DNA from 3 places in the Paraglaciecola sp. L3A3 genome. Region 2 is predicted to be linked to each of the others. Evidence: predicted binding sites of a transcription regulator. Region 2 holds the regulator's gene; each other region holds the start of a gene.
What was found. The regulator FliA, encoded in region 2, starts transcription of late flagellar genes. The targets are predictions, from matches to a motif close to CTAAAGNTNNNNNNNNNNNNGCCGATA.
Positions count from the first base shown of each region.

Region 1 (10,161 bases), 210 kb from region 2:
ACTCTTCGGTCAGTTAAACTTTGGCTACATAACAAAGTGTTTTCGTTAAAGCACCAGCTTGTTTTATCTTCGCGAGTTAAATTAACGCCTTCAATACCAACAGAATAATTTTCGTTAATGTCGTAACTTACGCTCATATTAAATTGACCTCTTGCGCCAATCACAGGCGGGATACTGAATCGACCTACGCCTTGGGTAAAAGCATCGCGCCATGTATAACGCATACGAACGTTTAAGTCGTACTTGTCATAAAATACTGTGACGTTATAAGCATTTTCAGAGAGGTTGTTTAGTTTCGAACGTAAAGTCACCACATCATCGTCCAAGGTGGCAGTACTGTTGTCAGTATCGGTACGATTTAATATTTGATTAATTGGGGCTGAAGCATTTTGAAAGGTTTCAAGGGCTGCGCCAGATTCTTGATATGTGTAGTTAGCAATTACACCAAAGCCTGATGCCCAACCTAATTCGTCTTCATAGGCTGCCAAGTCATATTGACCGGCTAATTCAATACCACTTTGGGTCTCAGTACCCACAGCATTAACGGAAGAACGTTTACTTACACAAATACCTTGGGTGTCAGTGCGGCTTGAAAATACATTGTAGTCTTCAGGCGATACGTTTGGATTAAATATACCACCGCCTTCACATGGATCTGTCACATCACGTTCTATTTGGCCGGTTGCGCCAATTGGCTCTGCAGGATCGTCTTGTATTACCGTTATTAAGTTCTCTCTCTCTTTATGGAAAATACCGGCACTAACAAAACTCGAAGGTGAAAGGTAATATTCAAAAGACAAGTCGTAAGACCAAATTTGTTCAGGTTCAAGGGCTGGATTACCCACTGTCACTATATTAGATGCATTATTACCGAATGATGCTGAGGTAGATAATGAATCAAAATTTGGGCGGCGAATATCTTTACCTACACTGGCTCTAACGACCACATCTTCAACTAATTCAGCTGCTAGATTGATTCTAGGTAAGAAAAAATTGTAACTGCTAGATTGTGAACTTGGCGTAACAACATTATTGACCACACTTGTACCTAAGGACTCAATATCTGTCGTAACATAACGGGCTCCAATATTACCTGTCACTAAGGTATCGCCCAATTCGATTTCATAATCACCTTGTACATATAGCGCTGTTGTTTCTTCAGTAATATCAAAAAATGAATCAATTTTTATCGCTGGCGTTTTAAGTGAGTTATTGACTTGTTCGCCATGCAGAGCATTGTTTGCAACAATCGCGTTATTAAGAGTATCAATTACGAATTGAGGATTATTAAATGATACGTCGTTATCTATGATCAAATAGTCCTTAATAAACAGCTCGCGACTATCTCCATCGTTAAAGTTATTCGCGCCAGGTGTGACTATATCTGCAAATAAATCGGCTCTTGGACGGTTCCACTGACCAAAACTATTATTAGTATCTTCGTTGTTGGTCATATTGGTGGTTTTGTTCCAGCGCAGACCCGTATTTAAATCAGTAAAGAAAGGCATGATCGAAGAAACATCATACTCAAAATCTACCCTAGCAGCCGCTTCAGTTGCTTCTCTGGTTAATAAACCTTGACCAATACTTCTTATTGCATAATTACTAGGAGTCAACAATTGGGCCGTAGTTGGCGTTTCTGGTAATCCTTGGGCAATACCAAACTCAAAGGTGTTATTAGCAATTTGAAAAATGGCCGGTGTGCCATTGTCATTAAGGGTGTTAGGTCCTGGTTGTGTGTCATTCGGGTTGATAAAATCAAGGGTTGAATTTAGGGATGGATTATCTGATTCAGAATCTGAATAAGAAAGCTCTGCATTCAGTTGGAAATCGTCACCTGTCCACTCACTACCAAATGCAAATACTCGGCTTTGTGTTAAACGTGAAGAGTTCGTATTTGCCGTTCTAAGGTTGGGATCTATACGTTCTATACCATTAACCACCTCTGAACCAACTCCTAAAATACCACTCGTCACCACTGTCACTTCGCCTAAGTCTAGCATGCCAAACTCACCATCAACCGTACCTAAATTGATAGTTTCAAAACCAGTATTGGTTGTGGCATCGATAACAGGATTACCTCCTGTTCCTGAAAATGAGGCACGAGAATTCGCACGAACACTCTCTTGATCGTTGATTGTGGCATCAAAATATAGTTTTAAGTTATCAGATGTCTGTAACTCAATAGAGCCAGTTAAGTTTTTCGTTTCATAATTCTGTGCGGTTAAATATTGATCTAGATACTGAGTACGTAAAAATGGAAAAGCTTCGGCACTGGCTCTGCCTGAGTCAGGTTCGACCACTCTATCACGGTCAAAGCGTGGCACGGCAGATGCTACATCTTGTTGAGCGTAACTGCCTGTTAATACCAGACCAAGTTTACCTAAATCTGTTTGCCAGTTATCACCAAAAGTTCCAGAAATTTTAGGTGTAGTTGAATCCGCTAAATTACTATTTTCAGCTTGAACTCTAAATTGGGTTAACCTTTCTTTTAAACTGTTACCACGTAAAGTTCGTAAATTAATGGTTCCGCCAACAGAGCCTTCTACCGTTTTGGCGGTTGAAGCCTTGGTTATTTCTAATGATGCTATTAAGGCGGCGGGTAAGTCTTCGAAACTAATACCTGTGCGGTTACTGCCAGAAGTAACGGTAGAAACGCCATTAATTTCTACTCTGTTCGCGTCTGTTCCGCGAATTTGTACACTAGTGCCAACACCATTGGTTCTGTCTATCTGAACACCGGTAATATTTTCCAGCACTTCTGCTAAGTTATTGTCAGGAAGTTTACCTATGTCTTCAGCTTTGATTACTTCTTTTAAATTAGCTGCTGCTCTTTTTTCAGCTAATGCACTAGCAAGCGCGGTACGAATACCTGTTACTTCTATCACTTCGGTTTGTTCAGCTGCATTTTCATCAGCAGACTGAGCTAGTGTGACTCCTGATAAACCACTTAATGCAGCCGTGACAGCGAGGGCTAATGTATGTTTTTTGCTAAACAATATTGTCATTATTAATGCTCCAAGTTATATGTTGTAAGTTGTATGTTGTAATACAAGTTAATTTATTTAAACATATTAATAATCAATATCAAAACTTTTTAACAAAGTTTATACAATTTTCAGTGTTTCTAGAGGGGGGCGGTTACAAGTAAGTGTTCTTTTTTAAATTTAAAAGATTAAGCTTTTGTTTTTATTGGTTTTAGTGGTTTGTTTAAATAGGTATAAAAACACTGAAAGATAATTGCATTGAACTAGTTGTAGACATTGATACTTGCTTTTTAGGGTCTATATTTGGCGATTTGAGATAAGGGGGAATAATTGGGTTAATTTTTAAGGGCTGTATTTTTGTATTTAATCAGTACATGTAATAAATGTAGAGCTTTTATTCTTAATCTTATCTTATAAGTTATTGCTTGATTCGTGCTTAGATTGAACCCTGAGTTAGGTTTTAAAGTCTAGCTATGATTTGTGTTTGTAATTTGCCTTTATTATTTCCCCAAGCGAATACTTGGGAAAATATTTCACACTTCTGCTGGCAAAGACCTTTTATGTTTTTGGCTATCTTGTTGATATAAGGCTAGACCAGAAATAATTGCACATGCACCGATAATAACATTCAAGGTAATCACTTCATTATTCAAGGTGCTGCCTAAAATGATGGCAAAAACCGGCGTCATCATAGTGATCAGTGCCACGCTGCCAGTGGTGAGTTTCTGTAAAATATAAAAATAACAAACAAAACCAATGAGTGAACCAAATACCCCCAAATAAATAATAGTGATAATAGATTTACGGCTCCAAGTATCAACTGGCAAGGTACCATCCATAAGCAACCATGTAACGAAATACAACGGCACGGCAAATAACATTGAGCCCACCATAGTGGCTGCAGGATGGATCTCAATTTTTACGGTTTTGATCAATACAGCACTGTAGCTGAAACTAATAACCCCTAAGGCGATTAATACCATACCTTTCCAAGCATCATGGGCCATGTTGACATTATCTGCGAAAACAATAGCTAAACCTATAAACGCCAAGCCAATGGCTATTATTTTGTTCAGCCCCAATTTGGGTTCATCCAGCAGTTTATAAGCTAATACACCTGTGATAATCGGTGACATACCAAAGGCTAAGGACATCATGCCTGTTGATATATACGCTGCGGCTAAGTATGAACTAAACATACCGCCAAATAAGCCGATTGAAGAAAATGCATAAAGTTTTAGTGCAGATGAGTGCAGTGGTAGCTTAATTCGAAATACGCCCAACAGCGCAGATCCTAACACTAAGGCAATCGTCATTCTAAGAAAACCCGCCATGCTAGGCTGCACAGACTCACTGCTCCATGCTAGTCCTAACGGAGTAGTAGACCAAACCAAAACAACGGTTAGGTAGGCAATTGCGACTTTCATTTTTGTACTCCTTTTCTGTTGTTATTCACAGATAACCCAAAGAGTGAAGCTATTTAGTCGCGTTTTATCAATGTTGGGGGATAGAAAGATAAAAGCCGCAGACTGAATGCTGCGGCTTTTGAGGTATTTATATTAGTCTACATCAAACCACAGCAAGAATAAGCCAGCGCACAGAGATCGCCAGACGATCAATAGGTTGAAGAATGTGATGTAGATTAAGTTGGGTCATTTTAAAATATTTTATCTTTTAGTTGATAGCTAATATTGTTTAATTAAATTCATCATTATCGTTTTAGATTACGGTAATACCAAATAATGTCAATCGTAATTTTGCTGTTGATAAGGAGCGCTTACCGCGCTTATAGAGACATCCACTGTTACAATTACATTACTGTTTTAATTGTTTGCGGGAATGGTAGGATAGTCAGTACAAATCTTCATTCCTACAAGCTGTTAGCAGGGATCTATATTTTGATTCTCTAGTATCTATCTCCTATTCATTGCTTTACCGCTGCTTTTAACTATCTTGCCACTGCTTGATCTTAGTCAATATACCTTTACAGTCTAACCCCAACTCTGCGTACATTTCTTGTTGTGTACCTTGCATAATAAACTCATCAGGCAGACCAAGTTGTAATAGTTTACTGCTGTGTTTCGAAGAGATTAGATATTCAGCTACGGCACTACCCGCACCACCCATGATGGCTCCATCTTCTATGCTGACAAATAACTCATGATCAGCCGCTAGTTGGTCAATAACATCAGTATCAAGAGGTTTAACAAAACGCATGTCAATGACAGTCGCATCTATTTGTTCTGCTGCTTGTTGTGCGTAGGGTAATAAAATACCAAAATTTAGGATGGCCACTTTTTTACCTGGGCGAATACTGCGGCTTTTACCTAAGACAAAAGCAGACATTTCTTTAGTGGGTTCAACACCTGTGGCAGACCCCCTTGGGTATCTGACTGCGGCTGGTTTATTTAGAGTATGGCCAGTGTATAACATTTGACGACATTCATTTTCGTCAGCTGGGGTCATAATCACCATATTCGGTATACAGCGTAAAAACGAAATGTCAAATGCACCTTGGTGTGTGGGCCCATCGGCGCCTACTAATCCGGCGCGATCAATGGCAAATAATACCGGTAGTTCTTGTATTGCTACGTCATGGATCAATTGATCGTAAGCCCGCTGCAAAAAGGTCGAATAAATGGCCACAACTGTATTTAAGCCTTCTTTGGCTAAACCAGCGGCAAAAGTCACAGCATGTTGTTCAGCTATGGCTACATCGAAATATTGTTCGGGAAATTTTTGAGAAAATTTCACCATACCAGAACCTTCACGCATTGCTGGGGTGACGGCCATTAGTTTCGGATCTTGGGCCGCCATGTCACATAACCAATCACCAAATATTGCAGAAAATGACGGATCGCAAGGTGCTGCTTTAGGTAATTCTTGGGCAGCGGGATTAAATTTAGGTACAGCATGAAACTTAATTGGATTTTGTTCGGCAAGCTCGTAACCTTTACCTTTTTTGGTCACCACATGTAAAATCTGCGGGCCTTTAATATTACGCATATTACGTAAGGTATCCACTACACCATTTACATCATGACCATCTATTGGGCCAATATAGCTAAATCCTAATTCTTCAAAAATGGTGCCTGGTACTACCATACCTTTAATATGTTCTTCGGCACGGCTAGCGAATTCTTTGATAGGGGGCACTGTGCTGAGCAATTTTTTACTGCCGTCACGTATAGTATTGAAAAAATTACCAGTTAATAAACGGGCTAAGTGACTATTTAAGGCGCCGACGTTTTCAGAAATAGACATTTCATTATCATTTAAGATGATCAACATATCTTTGCCAATGTCTCCACCATGATTAAGTGCTTCAAAAGCCATCCCTGCGGTCATAGCTCCATCACCAATTACAGCTACTATCTTGCGGCCTAACGCTTCTTTTTCTGCAGCCACAGCCATGCCTAAAGCGGCACTAATTGAGGTAGAAGAATGGCCAACTGCAAAGGTGTCATACTCACTTTCTTTAGGCCAAGGGAAAGGGTGCAGACCACCTTTTTTACGAATGCTTTGCATACGATCCCGGCGACCCGTAAGGATTTTGTGGGGATAAGCTTGATGGCCAACATCCCATAATAATCTATCGAAAGGGGTGTTGTAGACATAATGTAAGGCGACGGTTAATTCAACGGTGCCTAAACCCGAAGCAAAATGCCCACTACTTTGACTGACACTGGTCAATAAATATTGACGCAGTTCAGTGGCCAATTGATGTAATTTTTCTTTAGGCAACTCTCTAAGCAATTCTGGCGTTTCAGCCAAGGCAAGAGTGGGGTAGTGAGCTATATCTAGGGTCATTAAATGAGTTTCAACTAATTAAAATAATTTTATTCGGGTACTCAATTTAATAAGTACGATGAATAACGAAGTCGGTAAACGAGACCAACAGCTGGGTATTGTAAGGCAAAGCGCGCAAAGCTTGAAGCGCTTGTTGGTGAAGTTCGTCAAGATAAGTCTGTGCTTGCCTTAATCCCAGCATGGCTGGGTAGGTGCTTTTATTTTGCGCTTGGTCTGAACCTTGCGGTTTTCCTAGGGTTGTTGAATCACTAGTGACATCTAAAATATCATCTTGCACCTGAAAAGCTAAACCAATTGTTTGTGCATATTGCATTAAATGTTGTTTGTTTTCTGGACTTACATCATCTGCAAGGCTAATTGCCATTTCAACACAGGCGATTAATAATGCGCCGGTTTTTTTGTTGTGTAGTTGTTCTAACTGTTTTTGACTAATTTGTTGATCAGTGGCAGCTAAGTCCATTGCTTGCCCGCCACACATACCATTATAGCCAGCTGCTTTACTTAAAATACGAATTAGCGCTATACGTTTACTGTCTTGCCTCAAAGGGTAATGACATAAAATATCAAATGCTAAAGATTGTAATGCATCTCCTGCAAGGATCGCAGTCGCTTCGTCAAATTGAATATGACAGGTTGGGTGACCACGGCGTAATTCATCATCATCCATGGCGGGTAAATCGTCATGGATTAATGAATATGCGTGAATCGCTTCAATGGCGTTAGCTGGACCGTCTAAATCTTCACTCGACACGTTTAACATTTGTCCGGTTGCGTGAACCAGAAAAGGCCGCATTCTTTTACCGCCAATTAATAACGCATATAGCATAGCCTGCTTTAATTTATCAGCATGCCCAGGAAGTGATTCAATCGCGTCAGTTAAGCCCGAATCGACTCTTTGTTTAGTATTTTTTTGAAAAGTATTTAAGTTCATTCAATTTACTGATTGTTGGTCTCAAACACATCCAATGTTTGATGGCCATTTTGACTGGTTAAAATTTGAACTTTTTGTTCTGCATCTTTTAACTGTTTTTGGCTGTGTCTTGCCAAAGTAATGCCTCGTTCAAAGTTTTTTAAGGCTTGTTCTAAAGGCAATTCGCCTTGTTCCATGCTGCTGACTAACTCTTCCAATTCTTGCATAGATTCTTCGAAGGTTAGTGATTCCGCTTTTTTACGACTGGTCATAGTTCATCTACCTAGTGACAGGCTTTTTTTCGACAGGCACGCACCTTACCTGAGCTCAAAAAAGGGGTCAAATATTTAATGATAATGTGATCGAGTGAGGTGGGACTATAGAAATATTTATTAAAGTCGATAATATGATGTAGAAAGCATTAGCTTAATTTATCTATTTACTTGTTGTGTAATGTATTTAAATTGTCAGTTATCAAAGTAACGGTTAACCGTTGATTAAATTTTAGCTTTATTAGGATTGGGAGCGCCACGTGGATTTAGCAAGCATAATCGGTATTCTGGGAGCTATTGGCTTTGTTATAATGGCCATGATTCAGGGTGGCGATATAGGTATGTTTATTAACGTGCCATCAATATTAATCGTATTTTGCGGAAGTTTATTTGTTGTTTTGTCACAGTTTACTCTTGGGCAATTTTTTGGGGCAGGTAAAGTTGCTGGTAAAGCATTTATGTTTAAAGTAGATGCACCAGAAGTATTAATTGAAAAAATTGTCGAAATGGCAGATGCCGCCCGAAAAGGTGGTTTTTTGGCTTTGGAAGAAGCTGAAATCGACAATCCTTTCATGCAAAAAGGGGTCGATATGTTAGTGGATGGCCACGATGTCGACATCGTAAAAGCGACACTGAGCAAAGATATCGCCATGACAACAGAGCGCCATGATTTTGGTGCGAGTATATTTAAAAACCTCGGCGATGTTGCCCCTGCGATGGGCATGATAGGTACCTTAGTAGGTTTGGTGGCGATGTTATCAAACATGGATGATCCAAAATCTATTGGACCTGCAATGGCGGTAGCACTTTTAACCACCTTGTATGGTGCAATGTTAGCCAATTTATTGTGTATACCGATTGCGATTAAATTAGGACATAGAAGCGAAGAAGAAAAATTAAACCAAAAGTTAATCTTAGATGGAATAGTAGGTATTGCTGATGGACAAAATCCTAGAGTGATTGAAGGAATCTTAAAAAATTATATTGCTGCTAGTAAACGTGGCTCTGACGAAGAAGCTGAATAACTCATGTCTGAAGAAGAATGCCCTAAATGTCCCCCAGAGGGACTCCCTGCATGGATGGGGACTTTTGCTGACTTAATGTCACTATTAATGTGCTTCTTTGTACTGTTGTTGTCTTTTTCTGAGATGGATGTACTGAAGTTCAAACAAATTGCTGGTTCTATGAAGTTTGCCTTTGGCGTACAAAATAAAATAGAAGTGAAAGATATTCCTAAAGGCACTAGTGTTATTGCTATGGAGTTTAGACCCGGTCGACCTGAACCGACTCCTATTGATACTATTCAACAACAAACGACTGATATGACTCAAGAGATGCTTGAGTTTCAAGCTGGAAGTGAAGATTCGGCTGGTGGACGACAAAAACAACGTGGTGAAATGCGTGGTGGTGCAGCACAACAAACCGCATCAGAACAAACAACTAGTACTCGGGTAACCACAAATCAAAGTGCTGCTCAGCAAGAAATTGCCGAACAAATGAAAAAAGTGGCGCAACAGTTAGAAAAAGAAATTGTAGATGGGGCCGTAGAGATGGAGTCTTTAGGGCAACAGATTATTATTCGTATTCGTGAAAATGGCTCGTTCTCTGCTGGTTCTGCTTTTCTGCAACCACAGTTTGTGCCAATCCTACGAAAAATAGGTGCTTTGTTAGCCGAGATGCCTGGGGATATTGAAGTATCCGGGCACAGTGATAGCCAACAAATTTCAAATGAGTTGTATCGTTCAAACTGGGATTTATCATCTCAACGAGCAGTTGCCGTGGCGGAAGAATTAAGAAGAGTTGCAGGTTTTAATGAAAGTCGAATGTCAGTAGTCGGTAAGGCTGATACTGCACCTCTAGACGAAGGTACAAGTGCACAAAATAGAAGTCGTAATAGACGAGTAGAAATATCAATTAATCAAGGTAAAGCGAAAATATCTGATCCAATCTCAGTGTTAGAATAATATTTGCCTGCATTTTTAGAATTTTGGTTATTAAGATCCATTGCACTAAATAACCTGAGCTAGGGATAAACCGAACCTCTCGATAACGCTATTTTTGCGCCTAGCGCGTTGGATTTTCTAGTAATAGCCCGCTATTACTAGAAAAACCGCCTTGCTATACACGAAAAATTTCGTCATCGTATAAACCTTAATCCAAATATAACTCAGGGTTTATTTTT
Region 1 is NZ_CP047023.1:1,418,302-1,428,462, forward strand. It holds gene GQR87_RS05865 (TonB-dependent receptor) at 1-3,008, opposite strand, end outside; gene GQR87_RS05870 (DMT family transporter) at 3,521-4,414, opposite strand; gene dxs (1-deoxy-D-xylulose-5-phosphate synthase) at 4,932-6,797, opposite strand; gene ispA ((2E,6E)-farnesyl diphosphate synthase) at 6,844-7,728, opposite strand; gene GQR87_RS05885 (exodeoxyribonuclease VII small subunit) at 7,734-7,979, opposite strand; gene pomA (flagellar motor protein PomA) at 8,240-9,004, shown strand; gene GQR87_RS05895 (flagellar motor protein MotB) at 9,008-9,943, shown strand.
Region 1: the regulator FliA is predicted to act here: its motif matches at 8,085-8,111, upstream of pomA (flagellar motor protein PomA).

Region 2 (10,161 bases):
TTTTTTGTTTATGGAATTAACTTCGTATTTAAATCGATTCGACAAGAATAAACTAAAGTCTGCGACAACTGGTTTAGGCGCTCCTATAGTGTTGTTGGCTATTATGGGTATGGTTATTTTACCTATGCCGGCGTTTTTGTTGGACATATTATTTAGTTTTAATATCGCTTTATCCCTAGTGGTTATTCTGGTTTCAGTTTTTACTAAAAAGCCTGTAGATTTTGGTATTTTCCCCCTTGTTTTATTAATTGCCACTGTATTAAGACTGGCACTGAACGTAGCTTCCACCCGTATTGTGTTGCTTGAAGGACATGAAGGTGGTGCAGCTGCGGGGAAAGTGATTGAGGCTTTTGGTGCAGTGGTTATTGGTGGTAACTATGCCGTCGGTATTGTGGTTTTTGCCATATTATTAATTATAAACTTTAAAGTTGTGACCGCGGGCGCAGGGCGAATATCTGAAGTAAGTGCACGTTTTACTTTAGATGCAATGCCGGGTAAACAGATGGCCATAGATGCAGATTTGAATGCTGGCTTTATAGATTCAGATGAGGCTCGTAAACGCCGTTTTGAAATTACCAGTGAAGCAGATTTTTACGGCTCTATGGATGGTGCGTCAAAATTTGTAAAAGGTGATGCCATCGCTGGTTTGTTTATTATGTTGATAAATATAGTAGGCGGCTTATTTATAGGTATGATCCAACATGATTTGGCCTTTTCCGATGCCATCGAAATTTATACTTTATTGACCATAGGTGATGGTTTAGTTGCGCAAATCCCGTCTTTATTATTGTCTGTAGCTACTGCGATTATTGTGACACGAGAAAACGATTCTCAAGAAATGGGCCAAGAGTTAACTAAACAATTAGGTAATCAAAGAGCTTTATACATTACCAGTGGTATTTTATTTGTGATGGGGATAGTCCCAGGTATGCCACATATAGCGTTTCTTGGTTTTAGTGCAGCTGTTGGTGGTTATGCATTTTATAGTCATTGGTTAGCAGAAAAACGGGCTAATGAACCTGAAGTTGTCAGCCAATTGCCTGAACAAAGTAACGCACCTCAAGAAATTAAAGAATTAGGTTGGGATGATGTTCAACATGTCGACACTATTGGCTTAGAAGTTGGATATCGATTAATCCCGTTAGTCGACAAAGCTCAAGGAGGGGAGTTATTAACCCGAATTAAAGGTGTACGTAAAAAATTATCTCAAGAGTTAGGTTTTTTAATTCCGCCAGTGCATATTCGCGATAATTTAGATTTAAGCCCTAATAATTATACCATTGCTATGTTAGGTGTGACTGTGGGGGAATCTGAGCTTAGCCATGACAATGAGCTAGCGATTAATCCTGGGCAAGTATTTGGCAAGCTAGAGGGTAAAGTGACCACTGATCCTGCGTTTGGTTTAGATGCAGTTTGGATTAAAGCTAATCAAAGAGAGCATGCACAAACCTTAGGTTATACGGTTGTGGATGCTGCCACTGTAGTAGCCACACATTTAAGTCAATTATTAACCAACAATGCTTATCAACTATTGGGCCATGAAGAAGTTCAACAGTTGCTCGATTTACTTGCTAAAAATAGCCCTAAATTAGTTGAAGGCTTAGTACCGGATATCTTGCCATTAAGTACTGTGGTCAAAGTATTGCAAACGCTTTTATATGAAGGTGTACCTATAAGGGACATGCGTAGCATAGTGCAGACACTATGCGAATTTGGCCCGAAGAGTCAAGATCCTGATGTACTAGTCTCTGCAGTACGTATTGCTCTAAAACGATTAATTGTCCAAGAGATTAACAGCGGCGCCCCAGAAATACCTGTCATAACTCTGGCGCCAGAGTTGGAACAGATGTTGCACCAGTCACTTCAAGCAGGTGGTGCCGAAGGTGCTGGCATCGAGCCGGGTTTAGCTGAACGTTTACAAAGTTCACTAAATGAAGCGACTCAACAACAAGAGTTAGCTGGTGAACCGGCAGTATTATTGACTTCAGGCATGTTACGCCCAGTTTTATCTAAGTTTTTAAAACATTCAGTGAGTGGGTTACATGTTCTTTCATATCAGGAAATTCCTGATGATAAACAAATTAAAATCGTGAGTGCTGTGGGTCAATAATCTGACACAATTGAAGTACATTAGGGGGTTATGTGAAAATCAGACGTTTTTATGGTAAAGATATGCGAGACGTGCTTAAACAAGTCAAAGACGAGTTGGGCGGTGATGCTGTTATCATGTCAAATAAAAAACATGCGGACGGAATTGAGATTGTCGCAGCTTATGACAAAGAGCCTGATGCTCAGCTTCCCCGTCAAACTAAACCTCAAGTTGAAAATAGTGTCAATGCTCAGCGAAAAACACCGACTTTAAGTGAAATTATTGGTGATAATGGGCCTGATAGTTTAAAAGCTTTGCTTGAAAAACAATCACAATCAGTGACAACTCAGACTGAACCTTTGGTCCAGCCTGAGCGACCTTTGGTTACTCAGCCGGTTCAACAACAAAATTCAACTCCTCAGGAACACTCTGCCTTAAAAGAAATGAGGCAGGAATTATCATCATTGCGTAATATTCTACAGTTCCAGATATCAGGTTTAATTAATCAAGAAAATAATCGAAAACATCCATTGCATGGTTATTTAGTTGAAAAACTATTACAAATGGGTATTTCAAATACATTAGCCGAAGAAGTGGTTGCCTATGCGCCCGAATCTGCTAATGAACGAGAAGCTTGGTTATTTTTACTTAAACTTTTGGCTAATAGATTGCAAACTAAAAGGGATGATATTCTTTCCCAACCTGGTGTGGTTGCACTAATGGGACCTACTGGTACCGGTAAAACTACCACAGTAGCTAAACTAGCTGCCCAAGCAGCACAAAAATATGGCGCAGAACAAGTTGCGGTAGTGACTATTGATAATTACAGAATTGGTGCCTTTGAGCAAATTGCGACTTATGGAAAAATTATCGGTTGTTGTGTAAAAAAAGCGCAAAATGCCAATGAATTATCAGATTTACTTTATCAATTTAGGAATAAACGTTTAGTATTAATAGATACTGCAGGTTTTGGTCAACAAGATGCTAGACTAATCAAGCAGTTAGATACTATTAAACAAAATTCTTGTGTTACTATTAGAAAATATTTGGTGATGCAAGCCAATTGCCAGTATCGTGTCATGCAACAAACGATTAAAGAGTATCGACAGATTTCTTTACAAGGGTGTATATTGACCAAGCTGGATGAATGTTACAGTCTTGGAGAGGCGATAAGCGTGGCGATAGAAAATAAATTGCAAATTTGTTATTTGACTAATGGACAGAAAGTGCCTGAAGATATGCAACCCGCAGATACGAAATTTTTAATTATGAGTGCAGCAAAGCTTTATAAAAAATTCGGTTTACTTCATACTGAAACAAATCACATTACAAATGCAGCAGTGGCAGTATGATTGAGGACCAAGCAAGTAGCTTAAGAAGAATGAATCAATCTAGACTTATAAAAGTAATAGCCGTGACAGGCGGTAAAGGTGGTGTAGGTAAAACTAACATCACACTTAATACCGCCATCTCATTGGCTCAACAAGGCAAACGCGTTATGGTACTAGACGCGGATTTAGGTCTTGCCAATGTCGACGTATTGTTGGGATTGAGGGTTGAAAAAAACTTATCTCACGTCTTGTCTGGTGAATGCACCTTAGACGAAGTGTTAGTTGAAGGCCCATACGGAATAAAAATTGCGCCAGCTACATCTGGCAGTCAATCTATGGCTGAACTATCACCTACCGAACATGCTGGTCTGATTCGAGCTTTTAGCGAATTACAAACGCAAATTGATGTGTTAATTGTTGATACTGCTGCTGGGATTTCGGATATGGTGTTAAGTTTCTCCAAAGCTTCTCAAGACATATTAATGGTGGTTTGCGATGAGCCTACATCGTTAACTGATGCCTACGCATTGATTAAGATTCTAAATAAAGAACATGGCATATTTAGATTTAAGATTGTCGCTAACATGGTGCGTAGCATGCGTGAAGGTGATGAATTGTTTACTAAATTAACAAAAGTGACTAATCGATTTTTAGACGTAGCGTTAGAGTTAGTTGCAGTTGTACCTTTTGATGAAAATGTACGTAAATCGGTGAGAAAACAAAAAGCAATTGTTGATGCTTATCCTACTTCTCCTGCCGCTATGGCAATTCGTCGATTAGCTAAAAAAGCGATTGAATGGCCTATTCCTAATCAGCCTGGAGGACATCTAGAGTTTTTCTTAGAGCAATTGGTATCTAAAGACGTTGTGTGCAATAACCGGTGAGTAGTAAAGCAGCTGCTTATCAACAACTTGCCAATAAAAACGATTTAGTTGAACGGCACGCTCCGCTAGTCAAGCGGATCGCCCACCATTTGATGGTTAGATTACCCGCTAGTGTGATTGTTGATGATTTGATTCAGGCTGGAATGATCGGATTATTAGAAGCTTCAAGAAACTTTGATGGCAGTAAAGGTGCAAGTTTTGAAACCTTTGCAGGAATCCGTATACGAGGTTCAATGCTTGATGAAATTCGCAAAGGGGATTGGACCCCAAGATCAGTGCATAAAAATGGTCGGGCAATCACAGAAGCGATTAATCAAGTCGAACGAGCTACCGGAAGAGATGCTCGAGACATAGATGTAGCAGAAAAATTACAAGTCAGTATTGAAAGTTATCACCAGATGTTAAATGAAGTTAATGCTGGAAGGATAGTCGGTATTGAAGATTTAGGGGTTACCGAAGATGTGGTAACGACTGAACAAACTAAAGGTTCTAATTCACCTTTTGATGAACTAGTTCAAGGTTCATTTCAAAAAGCATTAGCCGATACAATCACCACTTTGCCTGAACGAGAAGCGATTGTCTTGTCCTTATACTATGACGAAGAATTGAATCTTAGAGAAATTGGTGAAGTTTTGGAAGTGAGTGAGTCCAGAGTAAGTCAAATACATAGTCAAGCAATGTTGAAACTTAAGTCACGTATGCAATCTTGGCGTATAAACGAAAAATAAAATTGTTAATAGAGGTTGGATCCTCACCGGAGGTGGTTTTGGATAAAAACATGAAGATTCTTGTTGTGGATGATTTCTCAACAATGAGAAGAATTATTAAGAACTTACTTAAAGATCTTGGTTTTACAAATATACAAGAAGCAGATGATGGAAACACTGCTTTACCTATGTTGCAACAGGGCGATTTTGATTTTGTCGTAACTGATTGGAATATGCCTGGAATGCAAGGTATAGATTTATTAAGGGCAATTCGCGCTGATACTGATTTAAAACATATTCCAGTGTTGATGGTGACTGCTGAAGCCAAAAAAGAACAAATTGTTGCTGCAGCTCAAGCAGGCGTTAATGGATATGTTATTAAACCTTTTACCGCTGCAACATTAAAAGAAAAATTGGCTAAGATCTTTGAACGTTTAGGTTAAATTCAGGCAGACCGAACTAAAAGGAAAGACTGTATGACAACCTTAAACAAACCGCCAATTTCTTTGGAAGATGCCAAAAAACTAGTGTCTTTAGTTGAGGCGGAAGAGCATCAAGCTGCTCATGATTTGCTCGAAAAAATTCATACAAATAATTCAGTTGAACTATTCTCAGAAGTTGGAAAATTAACTCGTCAATTACATGATTCATTGAATAATTTTCAATTGGATCCTCGTATCATTGATATGACGAATGAAGATATACCTGATGCTCAAACGCGTTTAACGTATGTTATTCAAACCACTGAAGATGCAGCTAACAAAACTATGGATCTGGTTGATACTTGCATGCCTATCGCCGAAAGGCTAAATGAAGGCATACGCAATATCGCACCTGAGTGGGATAAGTTAATGGCTCGTAATCTGCAACTTGGGGACTTCAACCATTTAGCTAAACAAGTTGATAGCTTCTTTAAAGATAGTGCAGAGGAAACGGCTAAACTGAGTAGTTTGTTAACTGAAGTATTACTTGCACAAGGTTATCAAGATATTACAGGGCAAGTTATCAGAAGAGTGATTGAGCTTGTTAAGGAAGTGGAAGATAACCTAGTTTATATGTTAACTATGTTTGGTGGAGTGGAAGCCAAGGATACCGATATAACTCATAAAAAGCTTAATATATCTGATGATCAAGCCGATATGATAGTGGCTGAAGGTCCAATTATGGATGCAGACAGCAGAGACGATGTGGCGTCAGATCAAGATGATGTTGATGATTTGCTTTCAAGTCTTGGATTTTAGGGGTAAATGAAATATGGCTTTTGATGTTGACGAGGAAATACTTCAGGACTTTCTGGTTGAAGCGGGAGAGATCTTAGAACAATTACAAGAACAGCTCGTTGATTTAGAGAATAACCCAGAAGACGCCGATCTGCTTAATGCTATATTTCGGGGCTATCACACAGTAAAAGGGGGGGCAGGCTTTTTATCTCTAACCGAATTAGTTGAAATTTGTCATGGTGCTGAGAATGTTTTTGACGTGATGCGTAATGGCCAGCGTACTTTAACACCAGAGTTAATGGATGTTATTTTACAAGCTACTGATCTAGTCGTACAAATGTTCGATAACGTTAAAGCTGGCGAGGCCCTTGTCGCAGCAGACCAGTCCTTAATAGAAACACTTACTCGCCTGAGTGCGCCTGAATCACTAGATAAACCTGTTATTGTACCAACCACTACATCAAATGATGTGCCAGTAAACTCCGCAGACGATTTTAGTGAAGATGAATTTGAAGCATTATTGGATGAGTTACATGGTGGCTCAGCTCCAGCATCAAAAGAAAATGTGATAGCGCCAAGTGATGCAGATTCTAACGATGATATCAGTGATGACGAATTTGAAGCATTATTAGATCAGTTACATGGAAAAGGACAATTTAAAGGTGATGAACCGATTTCTGTTGCACCTGAGTCTTCTAAAAAGGAGCCGGTTGTTGCAGCAAGTTCAAATGATGATATTACTGATGACGAATTTGAAGCGCTTTTAGATGAATTGCATGGCAAGGGTAAAGGCCCTGCAGAGCAAATTGAAAAACCAGTAGATAAAGTTGTAGTACCACAACAAACAGCAAAACCTTCTGTTACAGAGCCTAAAAAGACAGCTGTCCCAGCAGCAAAAGCAAGCTCTACAGCTGCGCCAATTAAAAAAGAAGAAAGAAAAGTTGCAGCGCCTCCACAAGCTGAAACGACTGTGCGGGTCGATACTAAACGCTTAGACCAAATTATGAATATGGTAGGTGAGTTAGTTTTAGTTAGAAATCGCTTATTAAGTTTAGGTCTTACTGTGAATGACGATAGTATGACTAAAGCCATCGCTAATTTAGATGTTGTCACTGGTGACCTCCAAGGTGCTGTGATGAAAACACGTATGCAGCCAATCAAAAAAGTTTTTGGCCGTTTTCCCCGTGTTGTCCGTGACTTAGCTCGTACCTTAAAGAAAGAAATCACTCTTGAGCTTGAAGGTGAAGAAACAGATTTAGATAAAAATTTAGTAGAAGCTTTGGCTGATCCTTTAGTGCATTTGGTGAGAAACTCAGTGGATCATGGCATCGAAATGCCTGAAGAGCGCAAAGAAGCTGGTAAGCCTGCGATGGGCACGGTTAAGTTATCTGCGTCTCAGGAAGGTGATCATATTCTGTTAAGTATCATTGATGACGGTAAAGGTATGGATCCTGAAAAGTTAAAAGAAATAGCCATATCTAGAGGTGTACTTGATGCCGATACCGCGACAAGAATGACTGATGTAGAAGCTTTTAATTTGATTTTCGCACCTGGTTTCTCTACTAAAACAGAAATATCTGAAGTGTCTGGTCGTGGTGTTGGTATGGATGTGGTTAAAACCAAGATCAATCAATTAAACGGCTCCATCAATATAGATTCAAAAATGGGAATAGGTACAACTTTAGAAATTAAAGTACCATTAACATTAGCTATTTTACCGACATTAATGATAGTAGTGGGTCAGCAAACTTTTGCTTTACCTCTTGGCTCAGTGAATGAAATTATTAATATGGATGTGACTAAAACCAATACGGTTGATGGTCAGTTAACTATGATAGTGCGTTCAAAAGCTATACCACTCTTTTATTTAAGAGAATGGTTGGTGCGCAATCAGAATCCAGCTGAAATTGATAAGGCCAAAGGACATGTTGTGGTAGTGCAAATTGGTACTCAACAACTAGGTTTTGTGGTGGATGCTTTAATTGGTCAAGAAGAAGTAGTAATTAAACCTTTAGATGAATTGTTGCAAGGTACGCCTGGAATGGCAGGTGCAACGATTACAAGCGATGGTGGCATTGCTCTAATATTAGATGTGCCTGCCCTTTTAAAAAGGTACGCGGCTAAAAGATCTTAAGTATTAGGCCAATAGAATTTAATAATGGCTTTAAATAAAGGCAGAATAGCTGAAAATGGCATACAGGATATTAATAGTTGATGATTCAACTTTTTTTCGCCGAAGAATCAAGCAGATACTAGAAGAAAATGCTGAATTTGAAGTTGTAGGTGAAGCAAAAGATGGGGTTGAAGCAATCAAGAGTGTTGCTTTATTAAAACCTGATGTGGTTACCATGGATATTGAAATGCCGGTAATGGATGGGATCACAGCCGTAAAGGAGATCATGTCACGAACGCCAGTCCCTATCCTGATGTTTTCTTCACTTACCAGTGAGGGTGCTCAAGCTACTTTAAATGCTCTTGATGCCGGTGCCCTAGATTTTCTTCCTAAAAAATTTGAAGATATTGCGTTAAATCGTAAAGAAGCTATATTGTTGTTACAAAATAGAGTCAAAGATTTATGTAGGCATAGAAAAGTTGGTTTTAGTCAAAGGAGGTCTTCTGCACTCGCAGGAGGTTCTTTAGCGGTTAAAGCTAGATTATCTACTGAAGTTTCGAGTAGAAATACAAGTTTATCTTCGTTATCTAAATCATTTATCAGTAGCAATAAAAAATATAGCTGTTTAGCAATTGGCGCTTCTACAGGCGGGCCGGTTGCATTACAGAAAATTTTGACTGAGTTACCAGCAAATTTTCCAACCCCGATTTTGATTGTGCAACATATGCCCAGTACTTTTACGGAAGCTTTTGCGAAGCGGTTAAATGACTTGTGTAAAGTCACTATCACGGAAGCAAGGCATGGTGATATTTTAAAAAATGGTCATTGTTATTTAGCGCCCGGAGGTAAACAAATGATTATTTCTGGTTCAGAAGGCGCAGCTAAAATTAATATTTTAGGACCAGAACGATATGCATCTGAAACCTACAAGCCTAGTGTGGATTTAACATTTATGTCTTTATCTAATGTTTGTAACGGTAATGTTTTAGCCGTTATTTTGACTGGGATGGGGGCTGATGGTAAGGAAGGTTGTCGTGCACTTAAAGCTAAAGGCAGCACTATATGGGCTCAAGACAAAGATAGTTGCGTTGTTTATGGTATGCCCCAAGCCGTTACAGTTTCTAATATTGCGCAAAAAAATTATGATATTGCTGAAATGGCTGACAATATCAAAAAAGAAATAATTAAATAATCAATCAAAATTTACGTTTTCTGTACATCATTTTTTGAACTAGGGCTAAGCATATTAATATTTGGAGAGAATTTTGGTAGTTTGGACTGTTGCCAATCACAAAGGTGGAGTGGGTAAAACTACCACAACTGTAACCTTAGGCGGTTTGTTGGCACAAGCAGGTAAGCGTGTATTACTTGTTGATACCGATCCCCAAGCATCAATGAGTTATTATTTTGGAATTGATTCAGAGCAATTGTCTTCAAGCTTATATGACGTATTTATTGACGCCAAAAATTTAAACAAAGATAAAGTGATGGATAGTCTGTGTTCAACTAAATTGGACTCTTTATTTATTTTACCCGCGACCATGGCATTAGCGACTCTTGACCGGAAGTTAGGTACACAAACGGGGATGGGCTTAATTTTACGTCGGGCACTAGATAAAGTATCAGACGAATTTGATTTTGTGATTGTGGATTGCCCCCCTGTTTTAGGAGTGTTAATGATTAATGCTTTGGCTGCATGTGAAAGGGTGATTATTCCTGTTCAAACTGAGTTCTTAGCTTTGAAAGGTTTAGACAGAATCATGCATTCTATGGAGATAATGCAAAAGTCATTAGCTAAAACCTTCGCTTTTAGCATA
Region 2 is NZ_CP047023.1:1,630,690-1,640,850, forward strand. It holds gene flhA (flagellar biosynthesis protein FlhA) at 11-2,110, shown strand; gene flhF (flagellar biosynthesis protein FlhF) at 2,143-3,441, shown strand; gene GQR87_RS06845 (MinD/ParA family protein) at 3,438-4,304, shown strand; gene GQR87_RS06850 (RNA polymerase sigma factor FliA) at 4,301-5,032, shown strand; gene cheY (chemotaxis response regulator CheY) at 5,071-5,454, shown strand; gene GQR87_RS06860 (protein phosphatase CheZ) at 5,488-6,252, shown strand; gene GQR87_RS06865 (chemotaxis protein CheA) at 6,266-8,365, shown strand; gene GQR87_RS06870 (chemotaxis response regulator protein-glutamate methylesterase) at 8,421-9,536, shown strand; gene GQR87_RS06875 (ParA family protein) at 9,610-10,161, shown strand, end outside.

Region 3 (10,161 bases), 1.5 Mb from region 2:
ACTCAAGACGGCTATGCTATTTTTTGTATGCAAGATAAATTGATTGGTTGTAACCAAGCCTTCGCTGATATTATGTATTTAGATATTAATCATATTGTTGGTAAAACATTTGATGAGTTATATCGTGTCATTTATGAAAAACAACAAGGTCCAAAAATCAATAGCAATGATATTGATGCTTGGTTAAAAGATGCCAGCTTAAAAAGACGCTCTAGAGACTTTAGATTATTTGAAGTTGATTTGGTGGATGGCCGCTGGTTTCTAATTTCAGAGCAAACTTTAGCTAATGGTGATTTATTATTACAAGCTAAAAACATTACTAAACAGAAGATGATTGAGCACAGTTTATTTGAACATAGCACGCAACTATCTAATTTGGCTGCCACCGACGAGCTAACTCAAATAGCTAATCGGCGCTGCTTTATTAGCCATGTTCAAGCTGAATTAAAGCGTTGTGAAAGGAGCAACTTGTCTGCTGTTTTTTGTTTGTTAGATATAGATTTCTTTAAAAGAATTAACGATAAATTCGGCCATATTATTGGTGATAGGGTCTTGGTAAAGTTAGCACAGGTTGTGAAAAGATTTTTACGAGAATATGATCCTTTTGGCAGAATCGGAGGTGAAGAATTTGCTATCTTTCTACCTGAGACCAACATGTTACAAGCCAAAGATATTATGCAACGTTTATGTGATCTTATTGTTGAAACTAACTTTAATTCTTCGCAACAATCAATAAATTTGACAGTTTCAATTGGTTTAGTTGAAAACTGGAATGGAGCCACCTTTGAACAATTGTATAGCAACGCTGATGTGGCTTTATTTGAAGCCAAGGGGGCAGGGCGTAATCGGATTGCGGTGTTTGAACAAATTTAGCTAAATGACCTCGTATCAATCCAGAATACAATTCAAATTCTTATTCACTCACCCAATCCATTTGAAAACCAGCGCGGCGTTTTTTGTCTAAAAGTTCTTCTAATAGAGGCATTAATATCAATTCCATCGCCAACCCCATTTTTCCACCGGGTACCACTATGGTGTTAATACGTGACATAAAAGCACCATCGATCATTTTCAATAAATAAGGATAATCTACTGTTTTCATTTCACGACGAAAACGCACAACAACAAAACTTTCATCTTGACTGGGTATTTCTCGCGCACTAAATGGATTAGATGTATCTACAGTGGGCACTCGCTGAAAATTAACGTGCGTACGTGAAAATTGGGGAGTAATGAATTTAAAATAGTCATCTAGACTGCGTACTATGCTACTCATCACGGCTTCACGAGAGTGGCCTCTGTCGTTGGTGTCACGCACTATTTTTTGGATCCACTCCAAGTTTACTATGGGAACCATGCCAACCAGTAAGTCCACATGTTTGGCAACGTCAACTTCATCATTGGTTACTCCACCATGTAGACCTTCGTAGAACAGTACATCTGTATTTTCAGGTAAATCTTGCCAAGGTGTAAATGTACCTGGCATTTGGTTAAACGGAACGGCTTCATCAAAGGTATGCAAATATTGCCTATGCTTACCCATGCCGGTTTCACCATATTCTTTGAATAAAGATTCTAACATTTCGAAATCATTGGCTTTGGGGCCGAAATAACTAATATGTCGACCTTGTTCCTGAGCTTTACGGATCTCTACTTCCATTTCAGGACGGGTAAATCGATGGAAGCTATCACCAGCTACAACAGCAGCATTAACCGATAAATTACGGAAAATATGTCTGATCGCATTAGTAGTCATAGTTGTGCCTGCACCAGATGAACCGGTGATTGCAATTACGGGGTGTTTAACTGACATTCAATATATTTACCTGAAAAATGAACAACATTTATAAGCAAGCTTGGCTTCGGGGTCAAGAACTACCGTATTTTAACTTTACAAGATTAATCATGAAGTGGGTACTTACTTGTTTATAATAGCCTTTTTTAATAGGTTTACTTGGATTTATTACTAAATATTGAAAACTATATAAAGGTAATAGAAAATAATTTAGGTTTGTTATTAATACTATTTTTTAGCATTGTTTAAAATAATATTAGAAACTTCATCAGCTGGTATCGGTTTATAAAAATAAAACCCTTGAAATATATTACAGCCATTGTCGAGTAAAAATTGTTTCTGCATTTTAGTTTCTACTCCTTCGGCCACAGCCTCTAATCCCAAGTTTTTTGCTAGATTAATGATAGTGGCGCATATTTGGCCGTCTTCTATTGTGTTGGCACATTCATCCACAAAAGAGCGGTCGATTTTAAGTATGTCGATAGGCAGTCGTTTCAGATAATTAAGTGAGGAATAGCCAGTGCCAAAATCATCAATTGATATTCTAATGTTTAACTCTTTTAGCGCAGCCATCGCATTGATGCAAAGTTCAATATCCGTTAATAACACCCCTTCGGTGATTTCAAATTCTATTAGTGAACCGTCGATGTTATAAATTTCGAACTGAGTTTTAACATAGGGGATTAGGTCATCAGAGACTAAATGTTTACCTGACAAGTTGATAGAAATGGGCACTAAAGAAATACCTTCATTTTGCCATTGCTTAATTTGAGAGAGGACTAGTTTAATGACTTTTCGATCTAAGTTAATGATTAAGTTTGACTCTTCCGCAAGGGGAATAAATTCAGCTGGGGAAATTAACCCTTCAGTAGGGTGTACCCATCGAATCAGTGCCTCTAAGCCAACGATTTCTTTGTAACCATTAACTTTAGGTTGATAAACCATATGTATTTGTTCATCAACTTGGAGTGCTTTAGTCATTTGTTGTTCAAAATTAAATTGCCTAACCGATTTATTCATCATTTCTTGATTGAATATTTGGTAATTATCTCGGCCAAGTTGTTTAGCGTGATACATGGCCACATCAGCTTGTTGGATTAATTTCGAGGCATCTTGTTCTGTCGAAGAGCAAAATGAAATACCTATACTTGTCGGTATATTAATTTCACGGCCTTCTAAGGTTATTGGTTCTCGCATTTGGCTAAGAATTTCGTTGGCTTTGTCATGCACAAATTGAATACTTTTTATGTGGTTAAATAAAACAATAAATTCATCTCCACCCCATCTAGCAATGATATCTTTTTTTGCCGTGACATGAGTTAAACGTTCGGCTACTTCTTTTAATAATTTATCACCTGCAGCGTGGCCTAGTGTGTCATTAATATTCTTAAAATGATCTAAATCTAAAAAGAAGATGGCTAACTCTTGGCGAGTTTTTTCGATGTTTAATTTTTGGATGTTTTCAATTAAGTATGTACGGTTGTATAGGCCTGTTAATGGATCACTATAGGCTAATTGCTTTAATTTATTCTGTAATTTAGTTTGGCGTGTCGCATCTCGGATATGTAAGGTAAATTCGTTTCTTAGTTCACTACCTAAATTGGCTCCCGTTATAGTAATTTCGGCTGGAAACTTTTCCCCTGAACTGCGTAATAAAAATGTGGTATTTCTACGATTATAAAGTAAGCCCTGAGAGGCAGAAAACTTATGCTTTAGACTGTTCATAGCATTAGCTTGTTCAGCAGATTCAATAAATAATTCAATAAAACTTCGACCTAATACATTATCTTTTAAGTAGCCAAAAGTTTTTTCTGCTGCAGGATTAAACTCAATTATATTACCATCAAGATCGATACTGACGATACTATCCATTGAAGAATTTAAAATCGCAGATTTACGCTTTTCACTGGACCGAAAATTAACAATAGCCTCATCTCGTTGAGATATCTCGTTGTTAACTCGATTAATTACTTGATTATATTGTTGGGCTATTTGTCCAACTTCCGTAAAGGGCTCCACTGGTACAGGCTTAGAGAATTGGCCTTCATCTTGCTGTTTTTGCATATTTCCAAGTAAACCTATAAGTTCAGTTGATGCTCTATGCTCAGATATATTCATACCTTGAATTTCTTGTTCTGCAGTAACCCGTAATGCGATAAAACGACCAATGACAGTCAGAAAAATAAAGCTCACAGCAAAACTATAAGCATTGACCGAAATAATGCCTATAAGCTGAGTTACAAATAATTCACTACGCGTTAGAGGTGTTTCGAGCAAAGTTAAGTCCGCAAAAATAGCTACGGCTATAGTGCCCCAAATACCAGCAAATAAGTGCACAGGCACAACACTCAAGGCATCGTCTAATTTGAGTTTTTCAAGTAGAGCTGCACCCATATACAAAATTAAGCCAGCTATCGAACCAATAACCGCAGATTCTGCAGGAGATAGTGCATGACAACCGGCAGTTATAGCAACTAAACCAGCTAATACTCCGTTTAGTATATAGCCAACATCAATAAAGCGGCGTTTATAGTAGTGGCAAATGGAACTAAAGAGGCCACCCCACACTGCAGCAATGCAAGTATTCAATATTATTTTGGGAACTGAGTCGTTGAAAGCTAAAGTGCTGCCGCCGTTAAAGCCAAACCAGCCTAGCCAAATTAATAAGGTGCCTAGTACTGATAGAGGTAAATTACTACCTGTTGGCAAGTTATATTTTGAATCAAACCGGCCGATACGAGGTCCAATTATAATGATAGCGGCTAATGCAACACTTCCTCCTACAGAATGAACAACAGTAGAACCGGCAAAATCAATAAACCCAATTTCTTGTAACCAGCCATGATTTTCAGGACTAAAAAAGGAAGCCCAAGCCCAATGTCCTGTAATTGGATAAATAACACTGGCCATAATAACGGTAATCCATAAATAACCAGTAAAAGTCATTCGTTCAGCTACGGCCCCAGACATGAGTGTTGCCGCAGTACCACAAAACATTAATTGAAAAACAAAATAGCTAATTTCATAAGGCGAGTTATCTTCACCAAAAAAGAAATTTGAGGTACCGAACAAGCCATTAACAGAGCTGCCAAACATTAAGCCGAAGCCGAAAAGCCAAAATATGATGGTAGATAGAATAAAATCAGAAATATTTTTAGCGGCAACGTTAATGCTATTTTTACTGCGAATTTTTCCTGTTTCTAAGCACAAAAACCCCGCTTGCATTAGAAATACTAGGAAGGCAGTCAGTAAAAGCCATGATTCTGTCATTTATTATCCTTGGTTTTAGTCTAGCTAGTTTGCTAGAAAAAACCGTGAATTCAAAGTTTTAATAGTTGGTTTATAGATATTCGCTGCAAATATTTTTGTTCAGGAGAGAATTATGACCTGTTTAACTGTTTTCACCATTATTCTTTAGTTGAATTTGCTCTGAACACAAAAAGAAAATGGGTTTATAGGTGTGAGTTTCACCTCGATTCAGTGATTTTGTGCAAGACTTATCGAGGTGAAATATCATTAAACTTGAGGTTTAAATCCTATAGGAAGGTTGTCTATAAGTTTTTGGTTAAAATCGTTAAAGCGATGAATAGCGGTAATTAGGTCAGGCGTAGCAACATCGCCTAACCTATTTATTAATTCATTCACCACATTTTCGTATGACTTACTGTCTTCCAAGTGGAGTCTAGCGCCGTCTAGTACATTGAGAAGCTTTTCTAAATAATCGGCTACAGGTTTAACGGCTTTACTTGGGTCTTCATTTTCTAGATTATCTTCATCAAAATGAGATACGGCTTCATAGGCTTTGATGACTTGTGTATTTTCAACTTTGGTCAGTTGGAGAGCAAACCCGGTTAATTCTTTATCATCGAAACCCAATTCTAAGGCTTGATTAAAAGCAGTTTCAATGTCTCCATTAAAAAACTCTTCTGCCAATACGTTGACATCATTGACCAACTTACCAATTGCTTGTAACTCGCCCTCATCTAATTCACCGGTTACAGAAAATGAAAAAGATTGCTGTTGATAATAAATTGCATTTAATTCGGATGCAGTTTCAACCGTTGTTTGTTGAGGTTGTGCGCTTTGTTGAGCTTCCTCAGCTAATTCCTCAACCTTATCATCACCTGATTTAGCTGTGGTTACAGCACTCGGCGCAGTTGTTGCGGTGTCTGCTGCTGCATTAGCTGCTACTTTTTCGTCAACAGCTACTTGCACTGCTGTTTCAGAGGTTTGTTCTTCAACAACTTCGGTTGGTGTAGCTAATTGTTTGATTTCTTTTTGACTTAATTCAAAGGATTCTAGGTCTTCAAATCTGATACTAACTTGATCTCCATCTCTGGTACGGATGTTTAATTCACCCATTTCTAATTTGGCATATGAAACATCTGTACTTTTAGTTACAGAATTAGCTTGCGTTGAAGTATCGTCTTCACCAGCTGTGGGATCAAATATTTGTTGTCTAAGTGCTTCAATACCTTGTTCAATTAACTTTTTGCTGTTACTTATGCCTTTTTCTATTTCATCATTTAAAAAGCCAGCCAGATCCTTTTCGGCCATTTTTATGCCTTTTAGTACACCAGAGGTTGCTTGTTCAAATAATTTATTTAATTCAGCTTCATCTGCGCCGGAGTTTTTGGCATTTTTAATTGCACCGCCAACAAATTTCAGGACATTTTTTGCCACTTCTTCGAAATCAAACATGGAATTATTTGATTCTTGAGATTTTTTTTCTGAAAAATTTGGCTTTTGATTATTCACTTCTAAAGTTGAATTCAAGGCATTAGAAAAAACTCTTACGCCAAATGTAGCACTTGAACTAAACTTGTCGACTTGTAAAGAAATAAAATTACTTTGCAAATCAGCAGCTTGCTTTAATCCTGAATCTCGCAATTGATTTTGGATACTCTCTTTACTGCCTAAATGTTGTGGCTTGTCGTTTAAAAAATCTTTTATTTGATTAATATTCATAATGTAAACCTCTCTACCCTCAACACTTTATCGGCCGTGTTTGTTCAAAATTTAGCCCGAGTCACTAAAAATTCATAGTTGTGGCTATAAATATTGCAGTATTGGTTAAAACCCTTTACCTTGCGCTTTTTTCTAGAAGTATGAAGGATATGAGACTATGCGCCCAACTGAAATTAAGGCAGACACCTACGCTGAACAACTACAGTACAAAGCAAATTTTGTAGAGAGTAGTTTTGCGCAATATAAAATGCCTAAGTTGGAAACGTTTGCCTCCGATCCTTTGCATTATCGAATGCGTGCTGAATTCAGAGTATGGCATGATGGTGATGACTTGCACCATGTTATGTTTGACCAAGAAAGTAAAGAAAAGTATCAAGTGCATCATTTTCCACCCGCAACTCAGCTGATAAACGATGTCATGGCAGATTTAATTGCCGCTTTAAAAACGAATGAGACTTTACGCAGAAAACTATTTCAAATTGATTATCTCGCCACTCTTAGTGGTGAAATCATTGTGTCTTTGTTATATCACAAACCTTTGGATGAAAGCTGGCAGCGTGCTATGCAAGCGTTACGTTCTAAATTGAGAGAGTCATACGTAGTAGACATAATAGGACGAGCTAAAAAACAAAAAATAATTTTGGATAAAGATTTTGTTACTGAAACATTATTAATTAACGAACAACAATATTCCTTCAAACAAATTGAAAATAGTTTTACTCAGCCTAATGCCAAAGTGAATATACAAATGTTGCAATGGGCTTTAGATATTACCAAAAACAGTGAAGGAGATTTACTTGAGTTATATTGTGGTTCAGGTAATTTTTCCGTGCCTTTAGCGCAAAACTTCAATCAAGTTTTGGCTACTGAAATATCTAAGACATCGGTTGCTGCGGCACAAGATAATATTCGACAAAATAATATCGATAATTTAAAAATTATTCGTATGTCGAGTGAAGAATTTGTCCAAGCCCAGCAAGGGATAAGAATTTTTCGTAGGTTGGAAGGTATAGATTTACAGTCTTATGACTGTAGAACAGTGTTAGTTGATCCACCTCGTGCTGGTTTAGATGAGACGACTGTTGATATGATAAAAGCTTATGAAAATATTGTATATATCTCCTGCAATCCAGAGACGTTGAAAGATAATTTAGATACCTTGCTAAAAACCCACAAGGTCACTCGGTTTGCTTTGTTTGATCAATTTCCTTATACCCACCATGCGGAATGTGGGGTTTATTTGCAGAAAATTTAAGATGATTTTTTTTGTTTTACCGCTAATAACGCGCCATTTGCAACAAATCTAAGTTGTAATTTTACCCGTGACGCGACCTTTTTTTTCTGTTCTTGAGTTGCGTCTAAAGCTTCGGCTCCAGCACTAAATACCAATTTCACCATAGCTTCTGCTTGCAGGTTTGCTATGTTATCGGGTAGTTCTGTGCTGGCAATTGTATAGTCGGTTAATTCAACATTGAAGTGTTTAATTTCACGTAATACAGCTGCTCTAAATGCCATAGATGTACCGGTATGTTCACGCAATAACAAACGAAATTCATTGTTGTTGGTTGTAATAAATTCCATGAATGTATCTACAGAAGTGCTAATAACACCACCCCCAGAAGCTATTCTTAGTCGTGCTTGACGCATTAATTGGCGTAGTGCTAATCCTGCCTCGTCAACTAGGGTCAGGCCTAATTCATCAATATCTTTAAAGTGACGATAAAATGATGTGGGGGCAATGCCAGCGGCACGTGCGACTTCTCGTAAGCTTATGCTTGATAAGCTACGGTGTTCATCTAACAATGAAAAGGCGGCTTCTATTATCGCTCTACGTGTGCGTAATTTCTGCTCTTGGCGGCTTAATGGCGATTCTTTGATGTTTATCATAGCGATCAATTCTAACGTAAAAAGGGGAGCAATAGACACTATAAAAAGTGGATAAATTCAACATATTGCTTGCTTAACGCTTTGAGCAAAGTAAAATAGCGTACACTTGTAAGCTGAAAGTAACTTTGAATGAAGAAGCCACGTCTTATCATAACCAATTTATTGGTATTTATTATAACCGGACTCATAGCCTTGGTTTTAGTGCCGTTCGAGGCATTTCAACATGGATTTGATGGAGTCGAAATCACAGCTTGTATTGTGTTAATTTATTTCTCTGGTATGTCGATTACAGCGGGTTATCACAGGCTTTGGTCCCACAAGGCATACGAAGCTAATGCTTTAGTGCGCTACGTTTTAGCTATCGGGGGAGCGATGGCGTTACAAAATAGCATCTTACATTGGTGTTCTGATCACCGAATTCATCACAGGCACGTAGATGATAACGAGCGTGATCCATATTCGGCTAAAAAAGGATTTTGGTTTTCTCATGTCGGTTGGATGCTAAGGGAATATCAGAGGCATAGATATACTGATTATAGTAATTGCCGTGATTTACAAAAAGATAAAGTTGTGATGTGGCAACATAATCATTACCTAGCTATTATGTTAATTGCTAACTTTGGCATACCTATCTTATTAGGTTGGTTAAATGGCGATATTTGGGGCATGTTGTTATTGGCTGGTGTGTTTCGTTTAGTAGTTGTGCATCATGTGACCTTTTTTATCAACTCTTTGGCACACATATGGGGAAAACAACCCTATACAGATGCTAACACAGCCCGTGACAACGATATTTTGGCATTCTTTACATTTGGTGAGGGGTATCATAATTATCATCATATATTTGAATATGATTACCGAAATGGTATCAAATGGTGGCAATTTGATCCTACCAAATGGTTAATAGGTGGATTGTCATATTTAGGCTGGACAAAAAACTTACGCCGTTGTCCAGAAGAACGGATTGAAAAAGCTAAAGTAGCGATGCAATTAAAACTAGCTAAAGAAAAAGTGGCTAAATTACATAACGCCGATGAAATATTGGTGCGTATTCAAACTGAGTATGAACTATTAGCACAGCGTATGACCGAATATTATGCGGCTAAAAAACAATTAATGGAAATCAAAAAGCAGTCTCTACAACGTAGTTATAAAAACTTAGAGATCCATTATAAGTATAAAGAGTTGAAACAAAATCTAGCATTACAAAAACAAAAATGGTTGCGACTAAACCAATTTGACTTTATGCCAGCTTGCGCTGAATAACTTTAATTAAAGGCTTCGATTGAAGCCTTTTTTATATCTAAAAATCAGGACCTAGAGTGGATATAGCTAATAGAATAAATCAATGTACAATATGTATTGATAGTTTGCCTTTTGCTCCTCGACCTATTATTCAATATTCAGCTAATGCTCAGGTTGTTATCATTGGCCAAGCGCCGGGTATCAAAGCTCATGACAGCAATAAAGCGTGGAATGATGCTTCTGGCAAACGCCTAAGAGATTGGCTT
Region 3 is NZ_CP047023.1:120,975-131,135, forward strand. It holds gene GQR87_RS00470 (GGDEF domain-containing protein) at 1-873, shown strand, start outside; gene GQR87_RS00475 (phosphoribulokinase) at 914-1,813, opposite strand; gene amt (ammonium transporter) at 2,024-5,065, opposite strand; gene GQR87_RS00485 (DUF5610 domain-containing protein) at 5,312-6,763, opposite strand; gene trmA (tRNA (uridine(54)-C5)-methyltransferase TrmA) at 6,921-8,018, shown strand; gene fabR (HTH-type transcriptional repressor FabR) at 8,015-8,650, opposite strand; gene GQR87_RS00500 (fatty acid desaturase) at 8,780-9,916, shown strand; gene GQR87_RS00505 (uracil-DNA glycosylase family protein) at 9,973-10,161, shown strand, end outside.
Region 3: the regulator FliA is predicted to act here: its motif matches at 6,792-6,818, upstream of GQR87_RS00485 (DUF5610 domain-containing protein).